Regions from separate parts of the Acidocella sp. C78 genome, predicted to be linked through region 4. Evidence: riboswitches for the same ligand, from Rfam matches in the RefSeq annotation. Region 4 holds a riboswitch; each other region holds the start of a gene.
What was found. Region 4 has a riboswitch for cobalamin ahead of metE (5-methyltetrahydropteroyltriglutamate--homocysteine S-methyltransferase). Riboswitches for the same ligand answer to the same signal wherever they lie in the genome.
Positions count from the first base shown of each region.

Region 1: another riboswitch for cobalamin. It lies ahead of ACIDOCELLA78_RS84750 (TonB-dependent siderophore receptor); the one in region 4 lies ahead of metE (5-methyltetrahydropteroyltriglutamate--homocysteine S-methyltransferase).
Region 2: another riboswitch for cobalamin. It lies ahead of ACIDOCELLA78_RS000000101065 (TonB-dependent siderophore receptor); the one in region 4 lies ahead of metE (5-methyltetrahydropteroyltriglutamate--homocysteine S-methyltransferase).
Region 3: another riboswitch for cobalamin. It lies ahead of metE (5-methyltetrahydropteroyltriglutamate--homocysteine S-methyltransferase); the one in region 4 lies ahead of metE (5-methyltetrahydropteroyltriglutamate--homocysteine S-methyltransferase).

Region 1 is NZ_CAJQZK010000064.1:98,392-103,815, forward strand. Features, by position in the region: gene ACIDOCELLA78_RS84745 (branched-chain amino acid ABC transporter substrate-binding protein) at 5-1,240, opposite strand; gene ACIDOCELLA78_RS84750 (TonB-dependent siderophore receptor) at 1,541-3,538, opposite strand; cobalamin riboswitch at 3,644-3,852, opposite strand; gene ACIDOCELLA78_RS84755 (haloacid dehalogenase type II) at 3,886-4,569, opposite strand; gene ACIDOCELLA78_RS84760 (glutathione S-transferase family protein) at 4,584-5,282, opposite strand; gene ACIDOCELLA78_RS84765 (TetR/AcrR family transcriptional regulator) at 5,366-5,424, opposite strand, start outside.
Region 2 is NZ_CAJQZK010000004.1:99,974-105,397, reverse strand. Features, by position in the region: gene metZ (O-succinylhomoserine sulfhydrylase) at 1-180, opposite strand, end outside; gene ACIDOCELLA78_RS000000101085 (DsbA family protein) at 272-937, opposite strand; gene ACIDOCELLA78_RS000000101080 (TetR/AcrR family transcriptional regulator) at 1,039-1,641, shown strand; gene ACIDOCELLA78_RS000000101075 (glutathione S-transferase family protein) at 1,725-2,423, shown strand; gene ACIDOCELLA78_RS000000101070 (haloacid dehalogenase type II) at 2,438-3,121, shown strand; cobalamin riboswitch at 3,155-3,363, shown strand; gene ACIDOCELLA78_RS000000101065 (TonB-dependent siderophore receptor) at 3,469-5,424, shown strand, end outside.
Region 3 is NZ_CAJQZK010000097.1:9,406-14,829, forward strand. Features, by position in the region: gene araD (L-arabinonate dehydratase) at 1-691, opposite strand, end outside; gene metE (5-methyltetrahydropteroyltriglutamate--homocysteine S-methyltransferase) at 837-3,146, opposite strand; cobalamin riboswitch at 3,249-3,484, opposite strand; gene ACIDOCELLA78_RS95615 (OsmC family protein) at 3,595-4,041, shown strand; gene ACIDOCELLA78_RS95620 (IclR family transcriptional regulator C-terminal domain-containing protein) at 4,235-5,056, shown strand; gene ACIDOCELLA78_RS95625 (hypothetical protein) at 5,091-5,424, opposite strand, start outside.
Region 4 is NZ_CAJQZK010000038.1:9,996-15,419, forward strand. Features, by position in the region: gene araD (L-arabinonate dehydratase) at 1-101, opposite strand, end outside; gene metE (5-methyltetrahydropteroyltriglutamate--homocysteine S-methyltransferase) at 247-2,556, opposite strand; cobalamin riboswitch at 2,659-2,894, opposite strand; gene ACIDOCELLA78_RS000000111930 (OsmC family protein) at 3,005-3,451, shown strand; gene ACIDOCELLA78_RS000000111935 (IclR family transcriptional regulator C-terminal domain-containing protein) at 3,645-4,466, shown strand; gene ACIDOCELLA78_RS000000111940 (hypothetical protein) at 4,501-5,067, opposite strand; gene thrS (threonine--tRNA ligase) at 5,195-5,424, opposite strand, start outside.

The DNA of each region.
Region 1 (5,424 bases), on a different contig from region 4:
CGCGTCAGTGCTGCGGTGCCACGCCGACGTATCGCATCTGCTTGTTCAGATCCCCGAGCGGGGCGGACTTGTCCTGGTGGAACTGGAACACGGCGACGATATGGCTGGTCATATCGCCATACTTGTCGAAGCTGATCGGCCCCTGCAAGCCGTTGACATGCACGCTCGCGATCGCGTCGCGCACAGTGGCGGCGGTGAGCGGCTTGCCGGCCTTCTGCACCGCCTTGATCCCGGCGATGGCGACGAGGGCGGCGTCGTAGGCGGTGATGGCGTAGTCGTCCGGCGCGACGCCGTAGGTTTTCGTATAGAGCGCGACCCAGTTCGCGAGTTTGGGGTCATCGACCACATGCGGCGAGGCGTTGGTGCCATACCAGCCCTCGGCGGCGGGAAAACCGGCGGCCGTCATCATCTCGGGGCTCAGAATGCCGTCGCCGCCGCCTTTGATCACGTGCGGAATGATCTGGTAGCTCTGCTTCACCAGTTTCACGCCGGCCTGCATCGTGCCGCCGTAATAGAGCGAGGCTGGCTTGGTCGCGGCGATCTTGGTGAGCACGGCGGAATAGTCGGCGGCCTTGGGGTCGAGCCGATCGCGGCCGAGGACCTTCATGCCCTTCTTGCGCGCCTGGGCCTCGAAGGCGTTGGCGAGGCCGACGCCATAGGCGCCGCTGTCATCGAGGAGGTAGACGCTTTTCGCCTTCAGCACCTCGGCGTAGAAATTCGCCATGTTCGGGCCCTGATAGGCATCGGTCGTCACGGTGCGGAAATAGATCGGCTTGCCGCCCGGATCGAACTCGCCGGCATAGGTCGGGCTGGTGATGTCCGGCGCGGTGGAGGAGGGGGTGATGGTCGCGAGACTGGCCATCGAAAGGATCGGCGCCATCGCTTTGCCCGAGCCGCTCATCTCGGGGCCGACATTGGCGAGAACGGTGCGCGTGCCCGCCAGCTTGCGCGCGTTGGTGGCGGCCTGCGCCGGGTCGTACTGGCCGGCGGTCGCTGTGGCGTTGTTCAGGATCATCGGCTCAAGCCGGATGTCGCCCAGTTCGCCGCTCTGGTTGGCCAGCTTGATGGCGAGTTGCGCGCCGTGCAGGATCAGGTGCGCGGCCTCGGCATCGGCACCGGTCAGGGGAAGCGTAATCCCAAGGTGATAGACCTTGTCCGCCGCACGGGCGATGGGGCTTGCCGAAGCGAGGAGAACCGAGCCTGCCGCTCCTCGAAGAGCATTGCGCCTTGAAAGTACCATTCGTCCCGTCCTTCTTGCTTTTGTGATATAGCTGCCATGCGTAAAGTAAACGGCTGATGGATGAAGGCAAGCGATTTTTTTGGAAGGGCCACATCACGACAGGACGTGGAGCGAGCAAAAAAAATGGCGGCCACAAGGCCGCCAAGTTTAGGGAGGAAACGTCCAAGAAAGCAAACAACGTGTTGTTTGCTGCATCGCACTATATGTCGGTTGCCCTGCCTGTTTCAAGTTTTTTGTGCATCGCAACATATGCCTTTCACGAATATGTCGTATGCGGCGCGCCGAGCCGGGATGCGGACATCATCCGCCGATCGTGCCTCTCAGGCCGAAGAGGAAGTTCTGGCCGGGGATTTGCACGCCGTTTGCCGGCTCGAAGGGCGAGTTGGTCAGGTTGCGGCCGATCGCGAAGAGGGTGAGCGCGCGGCTAACCCGGTAGTTGACCGCGAGATTGGCGATCGTGCCGGGCCGGGCAAGGCCGATCCCGGCCGGATAGCCGGAATTGGCGTAGAGGTAATCGGAGAAACGGCCGACATAGCGGATGGCGGGTTCGATCGACAGCGCCGGGATGGGACGGATCGAGACGGTGAGCGATCCGGCGTTTTCCGGCCGGCGCAGGAGGGCGGCGCCCGTCGCAACATCACGGGCGATGGTGCGGGTGTAGTCGATCTGGCCGGAGAGCCAGGGCGCCGGCGCGAAGCCGATGCCGGCCTCGACGCCGTGAATGCGGGCGCGGGCGACGTTTTCCTCCGTGCTGGTGCCGTCGGGCAGCGATGTGTACTGGAACAGGTTCGAGATGTCCTGATGGAAATAGCTCATCCGCAGCGTGACCGCGTCGGCCATGCCGAAGGCGGGCAGGACGGTCTCGAAACCAAACCGGTAGCCGATCGAGTGTTCGGGGTGGAGGTTCGGGTTACCGTGATAGCCATAACTGTCGATGCCGTGCAGGTCGTAGAGTGAGGGGGCGAGAAAGCCGCTGCCCGCCGAGGCTTTCAACCGTGTGTCGATGGCGGGCAGCGCGAGGACGAGGCCGCCGCGCTCGGTGACCACGGTGCCGTAGCCGCTGACCGAATCCGCACGGATGGCGCCCTGCACCGAAAGGCGGCGCGCCACGGTGGTCTGCGCGCCGAGATGCGCGGCGGTGGTGGATTGCGAGGCGTCGAGGCTCGCCAGATAGGGAAATCCGAAAAAATTCTCGTTGAGGTTCTCGATTGCGGTGTCGTGAATGCTTTCAATGCCGGCCACGAGGTCCGACCCTGCCAAAGGCCCGAAATCGGGAAGACGGACCACGTTGTTCCATTGGATCACTGTGCGGTCGCCGCGATAGCCGCTGTCGCCGGCATACTGATTGGGGTCGGCGGGGTCGAACAAGGTGAGGTAGCGGCGGTCGTCCTGGACATGGGCGATGTCGAGCGCGGTGGTCAGCCGGTTGTCGAACAGGTGGGATTTCACCCCGAAGCGAACAAAAACGTTGGAATCGTAGCTGTTTTCATAGGGATCATCGAAGATCGGGTAGCCGAGATCGGGATACTGGCTGCCGGTCTGCCGGGCGCGGACGATCACCGAGATCCGCGTGCCGGCGATGGGCGTGTAGCCGAGATTGACGGCGCCAAGCTTGTAGCGGAACGGATCGCGATGCCCGGCATAGACGGCAAGGCGCCGCGCCGTCGCGTCGAACCCGGCCTGCTCGATGAGCGAACCGGTGATTGCGTAATCAAACTTCCCGCTCCGGCCGGAAAGTGTAACACTGCCTTCGCCCTGGCCGGGAAAGCCGCCGGCAATGTCGTAATCGACATGCGGCGCGCCGTGCCCGCGCTTGCTGATCAGGTTGATGACACCGCCGATCGCGCCCGAACCGTAGAGGCCCGACATCGGGCCGCGGACCACGACGATCCGTGCGATATCGCCAATGCCGGGATTGCCGAAATTGAACGCGCCGTTGGCCACCGAGGGGTCGTTGACCGGCACGCCATCGCGCAGCACCAGCACGTCCTCGGAATTCGTGCCGTCGATGAAGACCGAGGTCTGGGCCCCCGGCCCACCCAGTTGCACCACGTTCAGCCCGGGGACGGTGGCGAGCGCCTGGGCGATGGTGGATACACCGCGCCGGCGTAATTCGGCCGCGGTAATGACCGTGACCGATGCGGGGGTGTCGGCGATCGGTGTCCGCACATACGAGGCGGTCACCGTTTCGATCGGTACGGTGCCGGCGGGAAGCTGCTCGCTCTGGGCGTGCGCAGTGGCGAGCGCCCCGCACAAGGTCAGGGTGATCAAAGATATGTGTCGCGCGAAGTCGCGCATGAGGAGTCTCCGGTCCGGCGCCCGGCGGGGCGGGCGCTGCCATCAGGGCGACCGAAGGCTTCGGGACTTCACCCTTCGCTCCCGGTTCACCCCGCCCGGATGCGCGCGCATGGTCTCGGAACCGGCCGGTCTCCTGGCTCGCGGGTCATTGGCGCGTTCGGCCTTCTCGCGGGCGGTCTGTGCCGCCTCGCAATGGCCCGGATGAACGCGCCTCGCCGCTCACAGTTGCGGGGGCAGCCGCAGACGGGGCGAAACTTCGCCCTTCTGCGTTCCCGTTTCAGCCCTTGCGGGCCACCGGTTCCTGCTCTCAATCTAGCGCCGCCGTCCCGGCTGGCGCAAGCGGCGCCTCAGCCGAGGCCGAGCAGGCCGGGCAGGGCGGACAGATCGCCGATCATGGCGTCGGGCGTGCCCGGCAGCCGCTCCGCCGGCTGCTTCGCGCGGTTGCACCAGGCGACACGGAAGCCGAAGGCCGAGGCGCCGTAGGCATCCCAGCCATTGGATGAGACGAAGCAGACTTCCTTGCGCTCGACGCCGAGGCGCGCCGGCACCATCTGGTAGACGCGCGGATCGGTCTTGAACACGCCCACCGCCTCGACCGAAAGCACATGGTCAAGCTCGTCGCCAATCCCGGCATGGGCGATGGCCGCGGCGAGCATCGCGGGAGTGCCGTTGGAGAGGATCGCCGTGGCGATTCCTTTTGCCTTCAGCGTGCCCAGCGTCGCCTTTACCTCGGGATAGGCCGAGACGATACGATAGAGTGCGAGCAGCGACTCGCGCCGCTTCGGGTCGGCGAGGCCGGTCGCTTCCAGCGCGAAATCGAGCGCGTCGGCGGTGACGGTCTCGAAATCGGTGTAGAGGTTCTGTAGGCTGCGCAACCAGGTGTATTGCAGCTGCTTGTCCCGCCAGAGCGTCACCAGCGCGGCGCGCCGGTCATCCGGCACATCCGGACAGCGGGCGACGGCGGAGCCGAAATCGAACAGCGTGCCATAGGCGTCGAACACGCAGGCGCGGATACCCTCGATCGCGGACATTGGATGTCTCCCGTTCAGGCGGCGGCCGGCAGGCTGCGTGCCAGCCCGTCATAAGCGTCGAACATGCGGCCGCACCAGGCGTGCAGCGTGTCATCCTCGGCGAGGATCTTTACCGGGGTCGAGGCATGCGCCCAGAGGAAGGCGCTGAAGGCCACATGGTCCGCATAGTTCGGAGCGTCGCCGGCGAGGAATTTCTGATCGGCCAGCGTGCTGCGAAGCGGGCGCAACGTGGCGCGGAGCGCGGCGAGATTCTCCTCGCGCGCCGCCCGCAGCGCGCCCACCGTGGTGCCGAAAGCGGCCTCGCGCGTCGTGCGGAAATACTCGCGGTCGCCCTCGTGCAGAATGTCCACGAGGTCGGGCAGCACAACCTTCGCGATCGCGGGGTGTACCGCCTCGCTGGTCCACTGGTTCACGAAGCGGGCGAGGCCGCGGCCGGCGGCGCCGCCGAACAGGCTCGGACGATCCGGGTAGGCATCCTCAAGGTACAGGGCAATGGTCCAGCTGTCATGAACATGCCGGGTACCATCGACCAGCACGGGCACCTTGCCCTGGCCGGAAAATGCGATGGCGTCCTTTTCCATGAACCGCCAGACCACGGTCTCGCACGGCAGGCCCTTGTGGGCGAGCGCGAAGCGGGTGCGCCAGCAATTCGGGCTGAACCGGACGCGTTCGTCCGCGCCGGCGAGATCGTAAAGCTTCAGGGGGTCACGCATTCAGGCTCTCCTCAGGCGGCACTCCGCGTAGCAACGCCGCAAGGCCGGCGGAGACTGGCGGCGTGTCCGGGTGGTGCATGTGTTCATATGGATGTGGGCGCGGGCCTCGTGAGTCTGCTCACGGCGTCATCGACAAGGCGGT
Region 2 (5,424 bases), on a different contig from region 4:
GCCGAAGCGGGAATACTGGTAATGCGCAATCTCGCCTTTGAACGTGGCCTCCGCCTGTTCCGCGCTATCATAGACAAACCCGGAGGTCAGATAGAGCGCTTCGGCGTTCTCTGCGAAATTGGACCTGATCTGGCCGGCGTGAACCAGAGTGGTCGCGGGGCGGTATTTTCGTTCTTTCATGATCCGTCTATATCGTGCCGGCGTGGGACGGCAACCCACATGCGGCATGGGCCAGACCGGAGGATCGCAAAGGGCTGGTTTGCAACGGCGGTCAGACGGCGCCGAGCGCGGAGGCGGCAGGCGCTGGCTGGCGCAGCCAGCGATCGAGCATGGGAATGATCCGCTTTGCCGGCTGAAATCCTTCGGTGACGATCACGTAGCGCCGATCCGGCTCCTTTGCGGCGACAAGGGTCGGAAAGCCGACGATGCCGGATTTCTGCGTCAGCGCGAAGTCTTGCCGCGTTTCCGCGCCAAGGTCGTCGGAGCGGAGCAGATCCCGGAAAATCTCCGCGCCGAACCCCTGGCGCGCCGCGATTCCCGCCAGCACCACCGGATCCGTCACATCCTCGTTGCATAAATAGAAAGACCGCTGGATGTTGCCCAGAAGGATGAACGCGTCCTCCGCCGAGCGGCGACGGGCTGCGACAATGGCACGACAAGCCATTTCGCTATCGTAGAAAAAGCCTTCGCGGTCGAAAAACGCATGATCGAAGGGCTGCCCGGACGCGTCTTGCACCCGCTCCCAATGGGCTGACGTCAGACTTTTCGCCGCCGCATCCATGGGCGAACGCACGTCTCGCCGCAGGCCGCCGAGAACGATGCGAATGCTCGTCCGGCGGGCATAGCGTGCGCGAATCTCATCCATCACCGGCGCAAAACCCCAGCACCATGCGCACATCGGATCGATAAAGTAGACGAGAGAGGTTTCATATATCATACGTCACACCATATGTGCCAATCCGCCGCGCCGGACGGGTTGTTTTATAATGATCGGTTTATTATATTGGAATTGGTAATGCAGTCGAGATCAAGAGTAATATGCCACGCCCACGCCTCCTGACTGACGATGACGTTCTCGACCGGGCAATCCCGGTCTTCAGACAGAATGGCTACGCAGGCACGTCTCTACGCGACCTGACGGAGGCAACCGGTCTCAGCGCGGCCGCGCTGTACCATCGGTATGGCGACAAGGACGGCCTGTTCCGCGCGGCGCTCGAGCGCTACGCTGATGACGGCTTGACGCCTGTTCTTGAAGAGCTCGCCGCGAATTCCGACCCGATCGCCTCGATTGCCGATTTTCTCGGCCAGATCCGCGACCTTTCGCGGGACGATCCGCTACATCTCGGCTGCCTGCTGGTGAACACGGCGATGGATGGCGGCCCCCTGTCCCCTGAAGCGAGGACGATCGTCGCGACGCGTCTTGGCGACGTTCAGCGGTTTTTCCAGGAACGGCTTGAACACGCCCAGGAGGCCGGGCATTTGCCGGCCGGCATGAACGCCGCCACACAGGCCGAGCTGCTGTTGGGCACCGTTGTCGCGCTGCGCACTTTCGCGCGGCTCGACCCCGATCCTGGCCGGCTGGACCGCCTTGTCGATGACGCCGTGAGCAGACTCACGAGGCCCGCGCCCACATCCATATGAACACATGCACCACCCGGACACGCCGCCAGTCTCCGCCGGCCTTGCGGCGTTGCTACGCGGAGTGCCGCCTGAGGAGAGCCTGAATGCGTGACCCCCTGAAGCTTTACGATCTCGCCGGCGCGGACGAACGCGTCCGGTTCAGCCCGAATTGCTGGCGCACCCGCTTCGCGCTCGCCCACAAGGGCCTGCCGTGCGAGACCGTGGTCTGGCGGTTCATGGAAAAGGACGCCATCGCATTTTCCGGCCAGGGCAAGGTGCCCGTGCTGGTCGATGGTACCCGGCATGTTCATGACAGCTGGACCATTGCCCTGTACCTTGAGGATGCCTACCCGGATCGTCCGAGCCTGTTCGGCGGCGCCGCCGGCCGCGGCCTCGCCCGCTTCGTGAACCAGTGGACCAGCGAGGCGGTACACCCCGCGATCGCGAAGGTTGTGCTGCCCGACCTCGTGGACATTCTGCACGAGGGCGACCGCGAGTATTTCCGCACGACGCGCGAGGCCGCTTTCGGCACCACGGTGGGCGCGCTGCGGGCGGCGCGCGAGGAGAATCTCGCCGCGCTCCGCGCCACGTTGCGCCCGCTTCGCAGCACGCTGGCCGATCAGAAATTCCTCGCCGGCGACGCTCCGAACTATGCGGACCATGTGGCCTTCAGCGCCTTCCTCTGGGCGCATGCCTCGACCCCGGTAAAGATCCTCGCCGAGGATGACACGCTGCACGCCTGGTGCGGCCGCATGTTCGACGCTTATGACGGGCTGGCACGCAGCCTGCCGGCCGCCGCCTGAACGGGAGACATCCAATGTCCGCGATCGAGGGTATCCGCGCCTGCGTGTTCGACGCCTATGGCACGCTGTTCGATTTCGGCTCCGCCGTCGCCCGCTGTCCGGATGTGCCGGATGACCGGCGCGCCGCGCTGGTGACGCTCTGGCGGGACAAGCAGCTGCAATACACCTGGTTGCGCAGCCTACAGAACCTCTACACCGATTTCGAGACCGTCACCGCCGACGCGCTCGATTTCGCGCTGGAAGCGACCGGCCTCGCCGACCCGAAGCGGCGCGAGTCGCTGCTCGCACTCTATCGTATCGTCTCGGCCTATCCCGAGGTAAAGGCGACGCTGGGCACGCTGAAGGCAAAAGGAATCGCCACGGCGATCCTCTCCAACGGCACTCCCGCGATGCTCGCCGCGGCCATCGCCCATGCCGGGATTGGCGACGAGCTTGACCATGTGCTTTCGGTCGAGGCGGTGGGCGTGTTCAAGACCGATCCGCGCGTCTACCAGATGGTGCCGGCGCGCCTCGGCGTCGAGCGCAAGGAAGTCTGCTTCGTCTCATCCAATGGCTGGGATGCCTACGGCGCCTCGGCCTTCGGCTTCCGTGTCGCCTGGTGCAACCGCGCGAAGCAGCCGGCGGAGCGGCTGCCGGGCACGCCCGACGCCATGATCGGCGATCTGTCCGCCCTGCCCGGCCTGCTCGGCCTCGGCTGAGGCGCCGCTTGCGCCAGCCGGGACGGCGGCGCTAGATTGAGAGCAGGAACCGGTGGCCCGCAAGGGCTGAAACGGGAACGCAGAAGGGCGAAGTTTCGCCCCGTCTGCGGCTGCCCCCGCAACTGTGAGCGGCGAGGCGCGTTCATCCGGGCCATTGCGAGGCGGCACAGACCGCCCGCGAGAAGGCCGAACGCGCCAATGACCCGCGAGCCAGGAGACCGGCCGGTTCCGAGACCATGCGCGCGCATCCGGGCGGGGTGAACCGGGAGCGAAGGGTGAAGTCCCGAAGCCTTCGGTCGCCCTGATGGCAGCGCCCGCCCCGCCGGGCGCCGGACCGGAGACTCCTCATGCGCGACTTCGCGCGACACATATCTTTGATCACCCTGACCTTGTGCGGGGCGCTCGCCACTGCGCACGCCCAGAGCGAGCAGCTTCCCGCCGGCACCGTACCGATCGAAACGGTGACCGCCTCGTATGTGCGGACACCGATCGCCGACACCCCCGCATCGGTCACGGTCATTACCGCGGCCGAATTACGCCGGCGCGGTGTATCCACCATCGCCCAGGCGCTCGCCACCGTCCCCGGGCTGAACGTGGTGCAACTGGGTGGGCCGGGGGCCCAGACCTCGGTCTTCATCGACGGCACGAATTCCGAGGACGTGCTGGTGCTGCGCGATGGCGTGCCGGTCAACGACCCCTCGGTGGCCAACGGCGCGTTCAATTTCGGCAATCCCGGCATTGGCGATATCGCACGGATCGTCGTGGTCCGCGGCCCGATGTCGGGCCTCTACGGTTCGGGCGCGATCGGCGGTGTCATCAACCTGATCAGCAAGCGCGGGCACGGCGCGCCGCATGTCGATTACGACATTGCCGGCGGCTTTCCCGGCCAGGGCGAAGGCAGTGTTACACTTTCCGGCCGGAGCGGGAAGTTTGATTACGCAATCACCGGTTCGCTCATCGAGCAGGCCGGGTTCGACGCGACGGCGCGGCGCCTTGCCGTCTATGCCGGGCATCGCGATCCGTTCCGCTACAAGCTTGGCGCCGTCAATCTCGGCTACACGCCCATCGCCGGCACGCGGATCTCGGTGATCGTCCGCGCCCGGCAGACCGGCAGCCAGTATCCCGATCTCGGCTACCCGATCTTCGATGATCCCTATGAAAACAGCTACGATTCCAACGTTTTTGTTCGCTTCGGGGTGAAATCCCACCTGTTCGACAACCGGCTGACCACCGCGCTCGACATCGCCCATGTCCAGGACGACCGCCGCTACCTCACCTTGTTCGACCCCGCCGACCCCAATCAGTATGCCGGCGACAGCGGCTATCGCGGCGACCGCACAGTGATCCAATGGAACAACGTGGTCCGTCTTCCCGATTTCGGGCCTTTGGCAGGGTCGGACCTCGTGGCCGGCATTGAAAGCATTCACGACACCGCAATCGAGAACCTCAACGAGAATTTTTTCGGATTTCCCTATCTGGCGAGCCTCGACGCCTCGCAATCCACCACCGCCGCGCATCTCGGCGCGCAGACCACCGTGGCGCGCCGCCTTTCGGTGCAGGGCGCCATCCGTGCGGATTCGGTCAGCGGCTACGGCACCGTGGTCACCGAGCGCGGCGGCCTCGTCCTCGCGCTGCCCGCCATCGACACACGGTTGAAAGCCTCGGCGGGCAGCGGCTTTCTCGCCCCCTCACTCTACGACCTGCACGGCATCGACAGTTATGGCTATCACGGTAACCCGAACCTCCACCCCGAACACTCGATCGGCTACCGGTTTGGTTTCGAGACCGTCCTGCCCGCCTTCGGCATGGCCGACGCGGTCACGCTGCGGATGAGCTATTTCCATCAGGACATCTCGAACCTGTTCCAGTACACATCGCTGCCCGACGGCACCAGCACGGAGGAAAACGTCGCCCGCGCCCGCATTCACGGCGTCGAGGCCGGCATCGGCTTCGCGCCGGCGCCCTGGCTCTCCGGCCAGATCGACTACACCCGCACCATCGCCCGTGATGTTGCGACGGGCGCCGCCCTCCTGCGCCGGCCGGAAAACGCCGGATCGCTCACCGTCTCGATCCGTCCCATCCCGGCGCTGTCGATCGAACCCGCCATCCGCTATGTCGGCCGTTTCTCCGATTACCTCTACGCCAATTCCGGCTATCCGGCCGGGATCGGCCTTGCCCGGCCCGGCACGATCGCCAATCTCGCGGTCAACTACCGGGTTAGCCGCGCGCTCACCCTCTTCGCGATCGGCCGCAACCTGACCAACTCGCCCTTCGAGCCGGCAAACGGCGTGCAAATCCCCGGC
Region 3 (5,424 bases), on a different contig from region 4:
AATCCGGCGCCGGGATCGAGGTCGCCCCCGGCAAGGTGAGGCCGAGCACCTCGGCGAGCGAGGTCATCGTCATCGCCGTGCCCATCGTCATGCACACGCCGTCCGAGCGGGCGATGCCGGATTCCATGTCTTCCCATTGCGCGTCGGAAATGTTGCCGGCGCGCTTCTCGTCCCAGTACTTCCAGACATCCGAGCCCGAGCCGAGGATGCGCCCGCCCCAGTCGCCGCGCAGCATCGGCCCGGCGGGCATGAAGATCGCCGGCAGCCCGGCGCTGATCGCGCCCATGATGGTGGCCGGCGTGGTCTTGTCGCAGCCGCCCATCAGCACCGCGCCGTCCACCGGCAGCGAGCGCAGGCTTTCCTCGACCTCCATCGCGAGCAGGTTGCGATAGAGCATCGTCGTCGGCTTCACGAAATTCTCCGGCAGCGCCATCACCGGAATCTCGACCGGAAAGCCGCCCGCCTGCAGCACGCCGCGGCGGATCGCCTCGACGCGCTGGGGGAAATGGCCGTGGCAGTGGGCGAGGCCGCTCCAGGTGTTGACGATGGCGATGACCGGCTTGCCGGCGTAATCCTCGGGCGCGTGGCCGAGCTGCTTGATCCGCGAGCGATGGCCGAAGCTGCGCAGGTCGGACGCCCCGAACCAGCGATGGCTGCGCAGCTCCTCGGGCGTCTTGCGCGGCTTGGTCATCGTCGTTCTCCTCGCGTGCCGGCGCCGCGCGGCGCGGTGCCTTCGCACTTTTCTGGAGTCGCGGCGCGCGGGATGCAAGCCCGCCATTGCAAGTGGATGCAAGCCCGCCCTGCCGGCGTGGCCGTGCCGGCAGGGCGGCCGGGCGTCACGCCGCCGCGGCCTCGGCCCGCAGCCGGCGCGCGGCGCCGACCAGGTTTTCCAGCGCCGGCACCACCTCGCGCCAGTTGCGGGTCTTGAGCCCGCAATCCGGGTTCACCCAGAGCTGCTCGTCCGCCAGCTTTTCCCGGGCGAGGCGGAGCAGGGCGAGGATTTCCGCCTCGGGCGGAACGCGCGGGCTGTGGATGTCCCACACGCCGGGGCCGATTTCGGCCGGATAGGCGTGGGCGCCGTCGCGGGCGAAGGCCTCCAGCAGGTCCATCCGGCTGCGCGCGGTCTCGATCGAGATCGCGTCCGCGTCCATGGCGGCGATGGCCGGCATGATGTCGTGGAACTCGGCGTAGCACATGTGGGTGTGGATCGCCGTGTCGTCGCGGACCGCGGCGGTGGCGAGGCGGAAGCAGGACACCGCCCAGCGCAGATAGGCGCCGCGATCGGCGTCGCGCAGCGGCAGGCCCTCGCGCAGGGCCGGCTCGTCCACCTGGATGATGGGCAGGCCGGCGGCATCGAGATCGGCCACCTCGTCGCGCAGGGCCAGCGCGATCTGGCGGCAGACGGCCTCGCGCGGCAGGTCGTCGCGGACGAACGACCATTGCAGCATCGTCACCGGCCCGGTCAGCATCCCCTTCACCGGGCGGGCGGTGAGCGACTGGGCGTGGCGCGCCCAGCGCACCGTCATCGGCCGGGGCCGCGCGACATCGCCCCAGATGATCGGCGGGGCGACGCAGCGGCTACCATAGGACTGCACCCAGCCATGCCGGGTGAAGGCGAAGCCGTCGAGCTGCTCGCCGAAATACTTGACCATGTCGTTGCGCTCGAATTCGCCATGCACCAGCACGTCGAGCCCGATCCGTTCCTGCACGCGGATCGCATCCTCGGTCCAGGTCGCGATCGCTTCATCGTATGCGGCGGCGCTGATCTCGCCGCGGGCGTGCGCCGCCCGGGTCCGGCGCACGCCGGCGGTTTGTGGCAGCGAGCCGATCGTCGTGGTCGGGAAGGCGGGCAGGTCGAGGCGCTGGCGCTGCAAGGCCCGCCGCGAGGCGTGCGGCAGCGCGCGGGATTCCATCGCCGCTGTCGCGGTGAGCAGCCGGGCGGCGACGTCCGGCCGGTGGACGCGGGCGCTTTCGGCGCGGCTGCGGCGGGCCGCATCGGCGATCTCCAGCGCCTCGGCGATCGCGCTCTCGCCCTCGTCGAGGCCGCGGGCGATGGTGGCGATCTCGGCGAGTTTCTGGGTGGCGAAGGCGAGCCACGGGCGGATCGCCGGGTCGAGCCGGTCTTCCTGCGCGAGATCGACCGGCACATGCAGCAGGCTGCAACTCGGCGCGATCATCAGCCGCTCGGTGCCGCCGAGCGCGCGCACCGCCTCGCGCGCGGTGGCGAGGGCGGCGCGCAGATCCGCCCGCCAGACATTCCGCCCGTCGATCAGGCCGAGCGAGAGATGGCGCGCCGGGCCGATCGCAGCGAGGGTGGGCGCGAGATCGGCGCGGCCGCGCACGAGGTCGAGATGCAGGCCGGCGACCGGCAAAGCGAGCGCCGTGGGCAGGTTGTCGGCCATCGGCGCGAAATAGCTCGCGAGCAGCAGGCGCGGCGTGGCGCCGCGGGCGAGGGTTTCATAGGCAAGGGTCAGCGCCGCACGGGCCCGCCCCGAGAGGTCGAGTGCCAGAACCGGCTCGTCCATCTGCACCCAGGCGCAGCCCTCGGCGGCCAGTTCCGCCAGCACCTGCGCGTAGCAGGGCAGCAGGCGGGCGAGCAGGTCGAGCGGGTCGGAGCCGTCATCGGTCTTGGCGAGCAGCAGGAACGAGACCGGGCCGAGCAGCACCGGCCGGGTGCGGCGGTGGCCGGCCAGCGCCTCGCGGAACTGCTCCAGCGGGCGGTTGGCGGTAAGGGTGAAGCGCTGCCCGGCGGACAGACGGGGCACGAGGTAGTGATAATTCGTGTCGAACCACTTGGTCATTTCGAGCGCGGGCAGGCCGGACGGCGCATCGTGCCCGCCGGCGCCGCGGGCGAGGGCGAAATAGGTCGCGAGCGACACCTCCCCCCCGCGCCAGCCATAGCCCGGCGGGATGGCGCCGAACATGCAGGCGGTATCGAGCACATGGTCGTAGAGCGGGGCGTCGTTGGAGGGGATGTGGCCGATGCCCAGCCCCTGTTGCAGCGCCTGGGACTCGGCGCGCAGCGCCCTCGCGGCATCGCGCAGGGCGGTTTCGGACAGCTCGCCCGCCCAATGCGCCTCAAGCGCCGCTTTCAGCTCGCGCCGGCGGCCGATGCGGGGAAACCCGAGATTGGTGGCGATGCTCATGCGCTCTCTCCCTGGCGAGAGAGGGGACGCGCGCGGCAGGCGCTGCCGCTGATACGTGCAGTCATGGGTCGGCTCCGGCTTCCGGTGCACCCCGCCCGGCAGCATGGTTGGTGCGACACCGGCAGGTCTCCTGGCTCGCGGCTCGACGCTGGTGGCCCTGCCTTCCCAAACCGGTTCGGGTTCAGTGGCTCGCCCTTGCGGGGCGGACGGACCACCGGCTCGCCGCTGACAGTTGCGGGGGCAGCCATCGACTTGCTTCCGGGACAATGAAGCCCGGCCGAAGCGCACGATGTTCCCTTTTCACCCGCTCGCGCGGGACCGGTGACCGGACTGATATGCCGGCTTGGGCCGCGCGCGGCAAGGGCGGGCTGTCGGGCGTGGCCGGATGGCGCTCTGGCGGCGGCGGCGCGCCGGGTGCAGATTGGGGGGACAGAAGGAGACATGGACCATGGCCGACACGCACGAGATCGTCCTGCGGCAGATCGAGAATTTCCGGTTCGAGACCACATTCGCCGGCGCCTTGCCGACGCTGGTCTCCGACGAGCCGCCGCCGCTCGGCGGCGGGGCGGGGCCGGAGCCGGTGCAGCTGCTGCTCGCGGCGGTGGGCTCGTGCATGTCGTCCAGCTTTCATTTCGCGATGACCAAGTTCCGCGAGACGCCGGGGACGATCACCACCACCGCGCGGGCGACGGTGGACCGCGACGAGACCCGGCGGTTGCGGGTGCAGGCGATCCATGTCGCCATCGGTTTCGCCGCCGAGGCGGGAACGATCGGGCATTTGCAGCGGATTCTCGACCAGTTCGAGCAGTTCTGCACCGTCGGCGCCTCGGTCGCGCGCGGAATCCCGATCGAGGTGAGCGTGACCGACGGCAGCGGCGCGAGGGTCAAGGGCTGAGGCGGCAACGGAGCGAAATCAGTTTGTTACGAGCCTGGCTTCGCGCGAGTTGTCCACAGAAATCTGAATAAGCCTGTGGACAAGCGCGGGGGGAATCCGCAAGCTCGCGCTCCGCGTGCGGCAGGTTAACGATTTTCGCCCCGCGCGCCCCGGCATCTTGCATCCGCAGGGGACATGTGCGCAGAACGCACGAATGCCCAGTGCCCCAGACGAGACCGTTGCATCGCCCCTGCCGCGCCCGAGCGTGACCAACCCGCGCGACCACGTGGAGAGTTTCGCGCGCGGGCTGGCGATATTGTGCGCCTTCGGGCCGGAGCGGCCGAAAATGACGCTGTCGGACGCCGCCCGCGTCACCGGGTTGCAGCGCTCGGCGGCGCGGCGGTTTCTGCTCACGCTGTGCGACCTCGGCTATGCGGTGCAGACCGAGCGGTGGTTCACGCTCACGCCGCGGGTGCTGGAGCTGGGCTATGCCTATCTCGGCAGCCTGCGCTTTCCCGAACTCATCGAACCCTATCTGACCGGGCTGACCCAGCGGCTGGGCGAATCCAGCTCGGCGGCGGTGCTGGACGGGACCGACATCGTCTATGTCGCGCGGTCGGCGGCGCCGCAGCGGCTGATGGCGCTCTCGCTCGGGGTCGGCACGAGGCTGCCGGCGCATGCGACCTCGATGGGCCAGGCGCTGCTCGCGACGCTGAGCGACGACGAGGTGCGCGCGCGGTATGGGCGCGGGACGCTGCCGGGCTTCACGCAGGCGACCATCACCGACCCGGCGCTGCTGCTCGACCGGCTGGCGGCGGTGCGGCGGGACGGATTCGCGCTCAACGACCAGGAGCTGGAACTCGGCCTGCGCTCGGTCGCGGTCGCGGTGCCGGGCAAGGGGTCGCGGCAGGCGGTGGCGCTCAATGTCGCCACCAACGTGGCGCGGGTGTCGCATGACGAGGTGATGCGCCGCATCGTGCCCGCGATCCGCGAGGCGGCGGCGCAATGCGCGCGGGCGGTCGCCCTGCTCGGCTGAGCGGGGACGCCGGCTGAAGGGCGGCGGAACCGGATTACCAGCATGGCGGGCCGCGCGGGCGCTCGCGCCGGCGCAGCCAGGCGGGCGGGCGGAAGCGGCGCGGCAGTTTCGCGTCCGCCTCGTCGGCGCGGGCTTGTGTGGTTTCGGGTTTGGGGCGTCGCTTGCGCGGGCGCTGGGGCAGGCGGAGCGCGGCCGGGAGCTTGAGGCCGAGGGTGCGGCAGAGCGGGCGGAGGATGCGGCCGAAGCGCGGATCGGCGGCGATGCGGCGCTGCAATTCGGGTTCGGCGAGCAGGGCGCGGAGCTGGCCGGCGGCGGCGACGGCCTCGGGGACCGGCGCGAGCAGCCAGGCGGGGCGGCGGGGCAAGGCG
Region 4 (5,424 bases):
AGCTGCTTGATCCGCGAGCGATGGCCGAAGCTGCGCAGGTCGGACGCCCCGAACCAGCGATGGCTGCGCAGCTCCTCGGGCGTCTTGCGCGGCTTGGTCATCGTCGTTCTCCTCGCGTGCCGGCGCCGCGCGGCGCGGTGCCTTCGCACTTTTCTGGAGTCGCGGCGCGCGGGATGCAAGCCCGCCATTGCAAGTGGATGCAAGCCCGCCCTGCCGGCGTGGCCGTGCCGGCAGGGCGGCCGGGCGTCACGCCGCCGCGGCCTCGGCCCGCAGCCGGCGCGCGGCGCCGACCAGGTTTTCCAGCGCCGGCACCACCTCGCGCCAGTTGCGGGTCTTGAGCCCGCAATCCGGGTTCACCCAGAGCTGCTCGTCCGCCAGCTTTTCCCGGGCGAGGCGGAGCAGGGCGAGGATTTCCGCCTCGGGCGGAACGCGCGGGCTGTGGATGTCCCACACGCCGGGGCCGATTTCGGCCGGATAGGCGTGGGCGCCGTCGCGGGCGAAGGCCTCCAGCAGGTCCATCCGGCTGCGCGCGGTCTCGATCGAGATCGCGTCCGCGTCCATGGCGGCGATGGCCGGCATGATGTCGTGGAACTCGGCGTAGCACATGTGGGTGTGGATCGCCGTGTCGTCGCGGACCGCGGCGGTGGCGAGGCGGAAGCAGGACACCGCCCAGCGCAGATAGGCGCCGCGATCGGCGTCGCGCAGCGGCAGGCCCTCGCGCAGGGCCGGCTCGTCCACCTGGATGATGGGCAGGCCGGCGGCATCGAGATCGGCCACCTCGTCGCGCAGGGCCAGCGCGATCTGGCGGCAGACGGCCTCGCGCGGCAGGTCGTCGCGGACGAACGACCATTGCAGCATCGTCACCGGCCCGGTCAGCATCCCCTTCACCGGGCGGGCGGTGAGCGACTGGGCGTGGCGCGCCCAGCGCACCGTCATCGGCCGGGGCCGCGCGACATCGCCCCAGATGATCGGCGGGGCGACGCAGCGGCTACCATAGGACTGCACCCAGCCATGCCGGGTGAAGGCGAAGCCGTCGAGCTGCTCGCCGAAATACTTGACCATGTCGTTGCGCTCGAATTCGCCATGCACCAGCACGTCGAGCCCGATCCGTTCCTGCACGCGGATCGCATCCTCGGTCCAGGTCGCGATCGCTTCATCGTATGCGGCGGCGCTGATCTCGCCGCGGGCGTGCGCCGCCCGGGTCCGGCGCACGCCGGCGGTTTGTGGCAGCGAGCCGATCGTCGTGGTCGGGAAGGCGGGCAGGTCGAGGCGCTGGCGCTGCAAGGCCCGCCGCGAGGCGTGCGGCAGCGCGCGGGATTCCATCGCCGCTGTCGCGGTGAGCAGCCGGGCGGCGACGTCCGGCCGGTGGACGCGGGCGCTTTCGGCGCGGCTGCGGCGGGCCGCATCGGCGATCTCCAGCGCCTCGGCGATCGCGCTCTCGCCCTCGTCGAGGCCGCGGGCGATGGTGGCGATCTCGGCGAGTTTCTGGGTGGCGAAGGCGAGCCACGGGCGGATCGCCGGGTCGAGCCGGTCTTCCTGCGCGAGATCGACCGGCACATGCAGCAGGCTGCAACTCGGCGCGATCATCAGCCGCTCGGTGCCGCCGAGCGCGCGCACCGCCTCGCGCGCGGTGGCGAGGGCGGCGCGCAGATCCGCCCGCCAGACATTCCGCCCGTCGATCAGGCCGAGCGAGAGATGGCGCGCCGGGCCGATCGCAGCGAGGGTGGGCGCGAGATCGGCGCGGCCGCGCACGAGGTCGAGATGCAGGCCGGCGACCGGCAAAGCGAGCGCCGTGGGCAGGTTGTCGGCCATCGGCGCGAAATAGCTCGCGAGCAGCAGGCGCGGCGTGGCGCCGCGGGCGAGGGTTTCATAGGCAAGGGTCAGCGCCGCACGGGCCCGCCCCGAGAGGTCGAGTGCCAGAACCGGCTCGTCCATCTGCACCCAGGCGCAGCCCTCGGCGGCCAGTTCCGCCAGCACCTGCGCGTAGCAGGGCAGCAGGCGGGCGAGCAGGTCGAGCGGGTCGGAGCCGTCATCGGTCTTGGCGAGCAGCAGGAACGAGACCGGGCCGAGCAGCACCGGCCGGGTGCGGCGGTGGCCGGCCAGCGCCTCGCGGAACTGCTCCAGCGGGCGGTTGGCGGTAAGGGTGAAGCGCTGCCCGGCGGACAGACGGGGCACGAGGTAGTGATAATTCGTGTCGAACCACTTGGTCATTTCGAGCGCGGGCAGGCCGGACGGCGCATCGTGCCCGCCGGCGCCGCGGGCGAGGGCGAAATAGGTCGCGAGCGACACCTCCCCCCCGCGCCAGCCATAGCCCGGCGGGATGGCGCCGAACATGCAGGCGGTATCGAGCACATGGTCGTAGAGCGGGGCGTCGTTGGAGGGGATGTGGCCGATGCCCAGCCCCTGTTGCAGCGCCTGGGACTCGGCGCGCAGCGCCCTCGCGGCATCGCGCAGGGCGGTTTCGGACAGCTCGCCCGCCCAATGCGCCTCAAGCGCCGCTTTCAGCTCGCGCCGGCGGCCGATGCGGGGAAACCCGAGATTGGTGGCGATGCTCATGCGCTCTCTCCCTGGCGAGAGAGGGGACGCGCGCGGCAGGCGCTGCCGCTGATACGTGCAGTCATGGGTCGGCTCCGGCTTCCGGTGCACCCCGCCCGGCAGCATGGTTGGTGCGACACCGGCAGGTCTCCTGGCTCGCGGCTCGACGCTGGTGGCCCTGCCTTCCCAAACCGGTTCGGGTTCAGTGGCTCGCCCTTGCGGGGCGGACGGACCACCGGCTCGCCGCTGACAGTTGCGGGGGCAGCCATCGACTTGCTTCCGGGACAATGAAGCCCGGCCGAAGCGCACGATGTTCCCTTTTCACCCGCTCGCGCGGGACCGGTGACCGGACTGATATGCCGGCTTGGGCCGCGCGCGGCAAGGGCGGGCTGTCGGGCGTGGCCGGATGGCGCTCTGGCGGCGGCGGCGCGCCGGGTGCAGATTGGGGGGACAGAAGGAGACATGGACCATGGCCGACACGCACGAGATCGTCCTGCGGCAGATCGAGAATTTCCGGTTCGAGACCACATTCGCCGGCGCCTTGCCGACGCTGGTCTCCGACGAGCCGCCGCCGCTCGGCGGCGGGGCGGGGCCGGAGCCGGTGCAGCTGCTGCTCGCGGCGGTGGGCTCGTGCATGTCGTCCAGCTTTCATTTCGCGATGACCAAGTTCCGCGAGACGCCGGGGACGATCACCACCACCGCGCGGGCGACGGTGGACCGCGACGAGACCCGGCGGTTGCGGGTGCAGGCGATCCATGTCGCCATCGGTTTCGCCGCCGAGGCGGGAACGATCGGGCATTTGCAGCGGATTCTCGACCAGTTCGAGCAGTTCTGCACCGTCGGCGCCTCGGTCGCGCGCGGAATCCCGATCGAGGTGAGCGTGACCGACGGCAGCGGCGCGAGGGTCAAGGGCTGAGGCGGCAACGGAGCGAAATCAGTTTGTTACGAGCCTGGCTTCGCGCGAGTTGTCCACAGAAATCTGAATAAGCCTGTGGACAAGCGCGGGGGGAATCCGCAAGCTCGCGCTCCGCGTGCGGCAGGTTAACGATTTTCGCCCCGCGCGCCCCGGCATCTTGCATCCGCAGGGGACATGTGCGCAGAACGCACGAATGCCCAGTGCCCCAGACGAGACCGTTGCATCGCCCCTGCCGCGCCCGAGCGTGACCAACCCGCGCGACCACGTGGAGAGTTTCGCGCGCGGGCTGGCGATATTGTGCGCCTTCGGGCCGGAGCGGCCGAAAATGACGCTGTCGGACGCCGCCCGCGTCACCGGGTTGCAGCGCTCGGCGGCGCGGCGGTTTCTGCTCACGCTGTGCGACCTCGGCTATGCGGTGCAGACCGAGCGGTGGTTCACGCTCACGCCGCGGGTGCTGGAGCTGGGCTATGCCTATCTCGGCAGCCTGCGCTTTCCCGAACTCATCGAACCCTATCTGACCGGGCTGACCCAGCGGCTGGGCGAATCCAGCTCGGCGGCGGTGCTGGACGGGACCGACATCGTCTATGTCGCGCGGTCGGCGGCGCCGCAGCGGCTGATGGCGCTCTCGCTCGGGGTCGGCACGAGGCTGCCGGCGCATGCGACCTCGATGGGCCAGGCGCTGCTCGCGACGCTGAGCGACGACGAGGTGCGCGCGCGGTATGGGCGCGGGACGCTGCCGGGCTTCACGCAGGCGACCATCACCGACCCGGCGCTGCTGCTCGACCGGCTGGCGGCGGTGCGGCGGGACGGATTCGCGCTCAACGACCAGGAGCTGGAACTCGGCCTGCGCTCGGTCGCGGTCGCGGTGCCGGGCAAGGGGTCGCGGCAGGCGGTGGCGCTCAATGTCGCCACCAACGTGGCGCGGGTGTCGCATGACGAGGTGATGCGCCGCATCGTGCCCGCGATCCGCGAGGCGGCGGCGCAATGCGCGCGGGCGGTCGCCCTGCTCGGCTGAGCGGGGACGCCGGCTGAAGGGCGGCGGAACCGGATTACCAGCATGGCGGGCCGCGCGGGCGCTCGCGCCGGCGCAGCCAGGCGGGCGGGCGGAAGCGGCGCGGCAGTTTCGCGTCCGCCTCGTCGGCGCGGGCTTGTGTGGTTTCGGGTTTGGGGCGTCGCTTGCGCGGGCGCTGGGGCAGGCGGAGCGCGGCCGGGAGCTTGAGGCCGAGGGTGCGGCAGAGCGGGCGGAGGATGCGGCCGAAGCGCGGATCGGCGGCGATGCGGCGCTGCAATTCGGGTTCGGCGAGCAGGGCGCGGAGCTGGCCGGCGGCGGCGACGGCCTCGGGGACCGGCGCGAGCAGCCAGGCGGGGCGGCGGGGCAAGGCGAGCCTTGCGCGATCCACCGGCCGGCGCTCGCGGTGGCGAGTGGGACGCGGACGCGGAGCAGAAACCTGGTTATCGCAGAGGCGGATCAAAAATGTGGCGTAGCGGCGTAGGCGGGTCCAGAGCAGGATGGTGAGGGCGCCGCTCTCGGGGCCGAAGACGCCGGCCGCGCCGCGCCGCGCGACGGCGTCGCACAGCGTGTCGATCAAGGCGCGGAAGCGGCGGGCGACATCCATGAACGGAACAAGAACATATTTGCCCGGGGGTGGGCAATGTTTTTGCTCCCCGCTGCTCCCGTTCGGGCGTCGCCTGTCCCGCACGGGCGGGCGGAGCAACAAAGGAGCAAAAAACTAGCGCAGGAAACTAGCGCAGGTCGGGCGGGGTGGCATCTGCCTTGAGGGTGGCGATGGCCTCGTCGAGGGTCATGCTGTCCTGCTTGTCGGAGCCGAGGCGGCGGATCGAGACGGTTTGCTGCTCGGCCTCGCGGCGGCCGACGACGAGGATGTTCGGCACCAGAGCGAGCGAGAGGTCGCGCACCTTGGCGTTGATCTTCTCGTTGCGGGTGTCGGTGACGACGGCGAGGCCGGCGGCCT